Luteipulveratus mongoliensis: one gene and its partner. The protein of the gene in region 1 binds, or shares a complex with, the protein of each later gene. Links are inferred from orthologs where the notes say so. Each region holds a gene or a part of one and is shown in the gene's direction. Other genes may lie near its edges.

Evidence for each region.
Region 2: the proteins of mfd (region 1) and uvrA are in contact, whole or in part, in a crystal structure (PDB 4DFC), measured with the Escherichia coli proteins. The link is inferred for Luteipulveratus mongoliensis from one-to-one orthologs.

The regions. Positions count from the first base shown.
Region 1 is NZ_CP011112.1:1,836,567-1,841,051, forward strand. The notes cover bases 95-4,277. They hold mfd (transcription-repair coupling factor), read left to right. Parts: upstream 95-483; coding sequence 484-4,077; downstream 4,078-4,277. Other genes in these bases: VV02_RS08780 (hypothetical protein), read left to right, coding at 4,212-4,277. Outside these bases: VV02_RS08770 (sugar transferase), read right to left, coding at 1-3; more of VV02_RS08780, read left to right, coding at 4,278-4,485. UniProt on the Escherichia coli protein: Couples transcription and DNA repair by recognizing RNA polymerase (RNAP) stalled at DNA lesions. Mediates ATP-dependent release of RNAP and its truncated transcript from the DNA, and recruitment of nucleotide excision repair machinery to the damaged site.
Region 2 is NZ_CP011112.1:3,037,810-3,041,772, forward strand. What follows is about bases 216-3,876. They hold uvrA (excinuclease ABC subunit UvrA), read left to right. Parts: upstream 216-574; coding sequence 575-3,676; downstream 3,677-3,876. Other genes in these bases: VV02_RS14430 (glycoside hydrolase family 15 protein), read right to left, coding at 216-457; VV02_RS14440 (Rieske (2Fe-2S) protein), read left to right, coding at 3,793-3,876. Outside these bases: more of VV02_RS14430, read right to left, coding at 1-215; more of VV02_RS14440, read left to right, coding at 3,877-3,963. UniProt on the Escherichia coli protein: The UvrABC repair system catalyzes the recognition and processing of DNA lesions. UvrA is an ATPase and a DNA-binding protein. A damage recognition complex composed of 2 UvrA and 2 UvrB subunits scans DNA for abnormalities.

The DNA.
Region 1 (4,485 bases):
CACCGGGACAAGCGCAACGGGTGGGTCGAAGCGAGCTGCGTCGGCTGTATGCGACAGCACACCGCCCGTCGACAACTCCGCTACCATCGCCTCTCGGACGTACTGATCGGTCCGTAAAGGTGCGGCATCGTCTAGCTCCGTCATCCGTGTTCCCCTAATGCGCCGTTCCCCACCGCGCCCCCAGGCGCCTCTGCGCTGAGGTTATGTGCAGGTCAAGGTTTGGCAACGGGATTCCACAGAGTTTAAAAATTTCGTAAAGAATGTATCCGCTGTGCAATGCCCCGCATGAGCCGGGCGGCCGCGGGCGAGAGGGGCGGCGAACCTTCTCCGTAGGCCCACCTGTGAGCGGGATCACGTCGCGTCGCGGGCTGCGGCGGAGCGCTGTCAGTGGCCTCTGGCACCATGGAGGTGCGCCCCCGGTCGAATCCTCGACAGGGGTTATTTGCGTTGCGTTCTGTGCTGCCCGAAGGAGCCCCAAGACCCATGGCGAGCCTCACCCCGCTGCTCGACGTCCTGGTCGCCGATCCAGCCGTACGCCGGGTGCTCGACCTGGTTGGGACGGCGTCCGTGGTGGACGTGGCGGCCTCTTCGGGCATCCGCGGCCCTTTGCTCGCGGCGATCACTGACCGAGCCGACCGCCGTACGCCGGTGCTCGCCATCACCGCGACCGGCCGCGAGTCCCAGGACCTCGCCGCGTCGTTGCGGTGCTTCCTGCCCGCCGAGGCCGTCGTGGAGTTCCCCAGCTGGGAGACGCTTCCGCACGAGCGGCTCAGTCCGCGCAGCGACACGGTCGGCCGCCGGCTCGCGGTTCTGCGCCGGCTGGCGCACCCGGATGCCGACGACGCGGCGTACGGCGAGATCCGAGTGGTCGTCGCCTCCGTCCGCGCGCTGATCCAGCCGATCGCCAAGGGTCTGGGTGAGCTCGTGCCGGTGTCGCTCCGCGTGGGTGACGAGCGGCCGCTCGAGGACATCGTGGAGGCGCTGGCCGCCGCGGCCTACACCCGGACCGACATGGTCGAGCGACGCGGTGAATTCGCGGTTCGCGGAGGGATCCTCGACGTCTTCCCTCCCACGGAGGAGCACCCGTTGCGGATCGAGCTCTGGGGCGACACGGTCGAAGAGGTCCGCTGGTTCAAGGTCGCCGACCAGCGGTCGCTCGAGAACGCCGAGCACGGGCTGTGGGCGCCACCGTGCCGTGAGGTGCTGCTCACCGACACCGTGCGCGCACGTGCGGCCGAGCTGGCCGAAGAGCTTCCCGGCGTCGCCGACCTGCTGCACAAGGTTGCCGAGGGCATCGCGGTCGAGGGCATGGAGTCGCTCGGCCCGGCGCTGCTCGACGACGGCATGGAGACCTTGATCGACGCGCTGCCCAAGGGCACGCACGTCGTGCTGAGTGATCCCGAGCGCGTGCGCACGCGAGCCCACGACCTGGTCGCGACGAGCGCCGAGTTCCTCGAGGCGTCCTGGGCCAATGCCGCTGCAGGCAATGCGATTCCGATCGATCTGCAGGGCACGCTGGGCACGGCGTCCTACTGGTCGCTCGCCGACATCCGCGAGCAGAGCATCGAGCTCGGACACCCGTGGTGGTCGCTGTCGTCCTTCGCTTCTGACGAGGACCTCGCCGAGTTCGTGGACGACGAGCTGCCGGGGGAGCGGGTGACGATTCCCACCGACGAGGTGCCGGCGTACCGCTCCAACACTGACGCTGCGGTCGAGGACCTGCAGAAGTGGGTGCACGACGGCGTGTGCGTCCTCGTGGTGACCGAGGGCCATGGTCTGGCGCAGCGCGTCACAGAGGTGCTGCACGAGCACGACGTGTCCGCCCACAGCCTCGATGCCCTCACGCCGGGAGCCGTCGAGATCACGACCGGTTCGCTGGGGCGCGGATTCGCCCTGCCCTCAAGCAATCTCGTGGTTCTCACCGAGTCCGACCTCACCGGCACCGCCGGCCAGGGCAGCACCAAGGACATGCGCAAGATGCCGTCGCGGCGGCGCAAGGTCGTCGACCCGCTGCAGCTGAGGCCCGGCGACTTCGTGGTCCACGAGCAGCACGGCGTCGGCAAGTTCGTGGAGATGATGCAGCGCACGGTCGCGGGTGCGACGCGCGAATACCTCGTGCTCGAGTACGCCCCATCCAAGCGGGGGCAGCCGGGCGACCGCCTGTTCGTGCCGACCGATCAGCTCGACCAGGTGACTCGTTATGTCGGCGGCGAGATGCCGTCCCTCAACAAGATGGGCGGATCCGACTGGCAGACAACGAAGTCCAGGGCGCGCCGTCACGTCCGGCAGATCGCCGGTGAGCTGATCCAGCTCTACTCCGCACGGATGGCCACGCCGGGCCACGCGTTCGCGAAGGACACCCCGTGGCAGCGCGAGCTCGAGGACGCGTTCGCCTACATCGAGACGCCCGACCAGCTCTCCTCCATCGAGGAGGTCAAGGCCGACATGGAGAAGACCGTCCCGATGGACCGGTTGATCTGTGGCGACGTGGGTTACGGCAAGACCGAGATCGCGGTGCGGGCGGCGTTCAAGGCAATCCAGGACGGCAAGCAGGTCGCGGTGCTCGTGCCGACGACGCTGCTCGTCAAGCAGCACCAGCAGACCTTCTCCGAGCGCTACGCCGGGTTCCCCGTGGTCGTACGCTCCCTGTCCCGTTTTCAGAGCGACCGCGAGGCCCGGGAGGTCGTCGAGGGTCTGGCCGACGGCACCGTGGACCTGGTCATCGGCACCCATCGGCTGCTCTCGAAAGAGGTGAAGTTCAAGGACCTCGGCCTCGTCGTGGTGGACGAGGAGCAGCGCTTCGGCGTGGAGCACAAGGAGCAGCTCAAGCAGCTGCGCACCGCGGTCGACGTGCTCGCGATGTCGGCGACCCCGATCCCGCGCACGCTCGAGATGGCGGTCACAGGGATCCGTGAGATGTCTACTCTCGCAACGCCTCCCGAGGAGCGGCACCCGGTCCTGACGTTCGTCGGTGGCTACGAGGAGAAGCAGATCACGGCCGCGATCAGACGCGAGCTGATGCGCGACGGGCAGGTCTTCTTCATCCACAACAAGGTCCAGAGCATCGAGAAGACGGCCACTCGGCTGCGCGAGCTCGTGCCCGAGGCGCGCATTGTGACGGCCCACGGCAAGATGAGCGAGACGCGCCTCGAGGACGTCGTCGTCGACTTCTGGGAGCGGCGGGCGGATGTGCTCGTCTGCACCACGATCGTGGAGACCGGGCTCGACATCGCCAACGCCAACACCCTGATCGTCGAGCGCTCCGACGTGCTCGGCCTCTCTCAGCTGCACCAGCTGCGTGGCCGAGTCGGCCGTGGCCGGGAGCGCGCGTACGCCTACTTCCTCTTCCCGCCCGAGAAGCCGCTCACCGAGACCGCGCACGACCGGCTCGAGACCATCGCCAGCAACACCGACCTCGGTGCCGGCATGCAGATCGCGATGAAGGACCTCGAGATCCGAGGAGCCGGCAACATGCTCGGCGGTGAGCAGTCCGGCCACATCGCGGGCGTCGGTTTCGACCTCTACGTCCGGATGGTCGGCGAGGCCGTCGCTGACTTCCGGGGCGATGAGTCCGTCGACCAGATGGCCAAAGAGGTCAAGATCGAGCTGCCGGTCGACGCCCACCTGCCCCACGACTACGTGCCGGGGGAGCGGCTGCGGCTGGAGGCGTACAAAAAGCTGGCGACCGTGCAGGACGAGGCCGGGCTGCAGGAGATCATCGACGAGCTCATCGACCGCTACGGGCAGCCGCCGGAGCCGGTGCTGCACCTCATCGAGGTGGCTCGGCTGCGGACCATCGCCCGTCAGGCGGGGGTCTCCGACATCGCGGTGCAGGGCAAGTTCGTCCGGTTCGGTCCGGTCGACCTGCGCGAGAGTCAGACCATGCGGATCCAGCGGATCTACAAGGGCACGCTGGTCAAGGACAACCTGCATCAGGTCCTTGTGCCGGTCCCGATGACGGCACCGGTCGGCGGCAAACCGCTGCGCAACACCGACGTGCTGCAGTGGGCCGGCCAGCTGGTGCGCGCCGTCCTCCTGGACGACGTCGCCTCCGCCGCAGCCGCCGCCACATCCTGACGATCGGGCGGTCATTTCGTGCCCTGTAGGGCACGAAATGACCGGTTGATCCGCTCGATCGATCGGCCGGATCGATCTCGCCAGGTGCGCGGTGGCATCATGTCTCGCGCAGGCTCAAAGGGAGAGGACCCCACGTGTTGCCCACCACTCGGCGTACGCCGCGTCTGGCCGGTCTCGCACTCGTCGCTGTCACCGCTATGGCCGTGACCGGTTGCGGGGTGCTTGAGGACGGCAGTACGGCTGCGACCTACAACGGCAACCGGGTCACCACCGACCAGGTCCAGGACGCCGTCAAGGACATCGCCAAGGCCGAGCCGAATGCGAACTTCGACGCGCAGACCGCCGCGATCTTCCTCGCGCTGCGACCGCGGCTCAACCAGATGGCGACGTCGTACGGCGTGGGCGTCT
Region 2 (3,963 bases), 1.2 Mb from region 1 along the record:
CCCGCTCGTGCCCCGGATGGTGGGACACCCACGGTCGGACCTTGCCGTAGTTGAAGCGCACCACCCACTCGTGCTGCATCTCGACCTCGCCCTCGAGGCCCTCGATCACGCGGACGATGTCGGCCCTGTTGTCGCCGAGCGGCATCAGGTCGGTGACCTTCACGCGGCCGGTCTCGGTCTCATGAATCGTCTCGAGGATGCATGAGCGGCCGCGGTATCGGCGGGTGCTGCGGGCCTCTCCGACCGGACCGAGGAGCCATCGTCCATGATCCGGTGTGCCCAGCAGAGCACTGAAGCACGCGGGGGAGTCGAAGCGCGGGATGCACAGCCAGTCAAGGGAGCCCGCCCGGCTCACCAGGGCCGCCGTCTCCGTGTCGCCGATGACGGCGTACTCCTCGATCGGGACCCGCGTGCGCGTGGTCTTTCCCGCGTTGTACGTCGCCTCCCGCGCACCCATGGACCGAGACTAGGCCGCGGCCAGGCTCTGGCGTGAGACCCCGGGTCGGACGGGCTTGTCGGACCCCGCGCCTAGCATGGTCCCGTGGCATCTCCCTCGACATCCGGCGCCGTCTCGGTGCCCTCTGCTGGCACTGGTTCCGCGCGCGACCATCTGAGGGTTCGGGGCGCGCGCGAGCACAACCTCAAGAACGTCTCGATCGATCTCCCTCGGGACAGTCTGGTCGTCTTCACCGGGCTGTCCGGATCAGGCAAGTCGTCCTTGGCGTTCGACACGATCTTTGCCGAGGGCCAACGCCGCTATGTCGAGTCCCTGTCGGCGTACGCCCGGCAGTTCCTGGGCCAGATGGACAAGCCGGACGTCGACTTCATCGAGGGTCTGTCACCTGCTGTCTCGATCGACCAGAAGTCGACCAACCGCAATCCCCGGTCGACAGTGGGGACGATCACCGAGGTGTACGACTACCTCCGCCTGCTCTTCGCGCGTGCGGGTCGACCACACTGCCCGGTCTGTGGCGAGCCGGTCGGTCGGCAGACGCCTCAGCAGATCGTCGACCAGCTGCTCGAGCTGCCGGACCGCACCCGTTTCCAGGTCCTGGCGCCGGTGGTCCGTGCCCGCAAGGGGGAGTACGTCGAGCTGTTCGCTGAGCTGCAGACCAAGGGCTTCTCGAGGGCACGGGTCGACGGTGAGGTCATCTCGCTGGCCGAGCCGCCCAAGCTGGAGAAGCAGAAGAAGCACTCGATCGACGTCGTGGTGGACCGGCTGGTCGCCAAGGGCGCCGGCGACGCCAACGGCAAGCAGCGGCTCACGGACTCGGTCGAGACGGCGCTCGGCCTGGCTTCCGGGGTGCTCGTCGTCGAGATGGTCGATCTCGAGGTCGACGACCCGCAGCGCGAGCGTCGCTTCTCCGAGAAGATGGCCTGCCCCAACGAGCACCCGTTGAGCATGGACGAGATCGAGCCGCGCTCGTTCTCGTTCAACTCCCCGTTCGGCGCCTGCACGGCGTGCACCGGCATCGGCACCGAGCTGGAGGTCGACCCCGAGCTCGTCGTGCCCGACGAGGACAAGTCGATCTCCGAGGGCGCGATCCTGCCGTGGGCCCAGGGCCAAGGCACCAACGACTACTTCATGCGGGTCATCGGTGCGCTGGCGGAGGACCTGAAGTTCACCCTCGACCAGCCGTGGCACTCCCTGCCGGACCGGGCCAAGCAGGCGCTGCTGCACGGCCAGAACCACCAGGTGCACGTCCGCTACAAGAGTCGCTACGGACGGGAGCGCAGCTACTCCACCGGGTTCGAGGGTGTCATCACGTTCGTGAAGCGCCGTCATGCCGAGACGGAGTCGGACTGGAGCCGCGACCGCTACGAGGGCTACATGCGCGAGGTGCCGTGCCCGGTGTGTCAGGGCGCTCGGCTCAAGCCCGAGTCCCTGGCCGTCACGATCGGTGGTCAGTCGATCGCCCAGGTCTGTGCGCTGCCGATCTCCGAGGCCGCGAAGTTCTTGCCGTCGGTCACGTTCACCGCGCGTGAGCACCAGATCGCCGAGCGCGTGATCAAGGAGATCGACGCACGGCTGGGCTTCCTGCTCGATGTCGGACTCGACTACCTCTCGCTCGACCGCCCGGCCGGCACCTTGTCGGGCGGTGAGGCGCAGCGCATCCGGCTGGCGACCCAGATCGGGTCCGGGCTGGTGGGCGTGCTCTACGTGCTGGACGAGCCGTCGATCGGTCTGCACCAGCGGGACAACCACCGGCTCATCGAGACCCTGACGCGGCTGCGCGACCTCGGCAACACGCTGATCGTCGTCGAGCACGACGAGGACACCATCGCGACGGCGGACTGGATCGTCGACATCGGTCCAGGTGCGGGCGAGCACGGCGGTGAGGTCGTGCACTGCGGATCCGTCAAGGACCTGCTGGACCACCCGGACTCCATCACCGGTGCCTATCTGTCCGGTCGCCTGGAGATCGAGACGCCCGCCGTACGCCGACCGCAGGACGGCCGCACCGTGACTGTGCGGGGCGCTCGGGAGCACAATCTCAAGAGTGTCGATGTCAGCTTCCCGCTCGCCAATCTCGTTGCGGTGACAGGGGTTTCGGGCTCGGGCAAGTCGACGCTCGTCAACGACATCCTCTACAGCGTGCTCGCCAACCAGCTCAACGGCGCACGCCACGTGCCCGGCCGGCACCGCACGGTCGAGGGCCTGGACGAGCTGGACAAGGTCGTCCATGTGGACCAGGGCCCGATCGGGCGGACACCGCGCAGCAACGCCGCGACCTACACCGGAGTGTTCGACCACGTCCGTCGGCTGTTCGCCGAGACGACAGAGGCCAAGGTGCGTGGCTATCAGCCGGGGCGCTTCTCGTTCAACGTCAAGGGCGGACGCTGCGAGGCGTGCAGCGGCGACGGCACCATCAAGATCGAGATGAACTTCCTGCCCGACGTCTACGTGCCGTGCGAGGTGTGTCACGGGGCTCGCTACAACCGCGAGACCCTCGAGGTGCACTTCAAGGGCAAGACCATCGCTGACGTCCTTGACATGCCCATCGAGGAGGCCGCCGACTTCTTTGCCGCCGTCCCGGCGATCTCCCGACACATGCGCACGCTCAACGACGTGGGTCTGGGCTACGTGCGGCTGGGCCAGCCGGCGCCGACCTTGTCCGGTGGTGAGGCCCAGCGCGTCAAGCTCGCTGCCGAGCTGCAGAAGCGGTCGACCGGTCGCACGATCTACGTCCTGGACGAGCCGACGACCGGTCTGCACTTCGATGACATCCGCAAGCTGCTCGGCGTCCTGCAGGGTCTGGTCGACAAGGGCAACACGGTCATCGTCATCGAGCACAACCTCGACGTGATCAAGAGTGCGGACTGGATCATCGACATGGGTCCCGAGGGCGGCAACGGCGGCGGCAGCGTGGTGGCCGAGGGCAGTCCTGAAGACATTGCGGCCGTCGAGGCCAGCCACACCGGCCGGTTCCTGGCCCCGGTCCTGGCGAAGGCCGCCGGTTCCGTCCGGCCCTCGACGGGCCGGCGTGCGCCGGCCGCTGCCACCCGGACCTCGTCCAAGGCCACGGCGAGCAAGTCGTTGCCGACCACGACAAAGAAGGCCGTCACCAAGAAGACCGCGGCTGCCAAGAAGTCGGCGCCGCGCAAGAAGGCCGCCTCGGCCAAGGGCACGACAAGGGCCAAGCGTTCCTCTGAAAGTTCGACGCATTCGAGCTGAACCATTGGCCTGCTCCCGACGTAAGCGCTCATAGACGCTCGTCAGCGGAACCGGGCTTGTTCTCCCGTACGTTGGTCGAGCGCGGCCATTGATCGTTCAAGCACTGGGAGATGGATATGACCGAGCAGACTGAGATCACGCAGGCCCTTCCAGGACGACGCCATGTCGTGCGCGGAGTCGGGGCAGCCGGTGTAGCGCTGGCCGCGGCCGGCGGACTCGCGGCGTGCGGTGACGACAGCTCGGACAGCGGCAGCACCGGTGGCGGTGGCTCCGCACCGGCCGGTTCT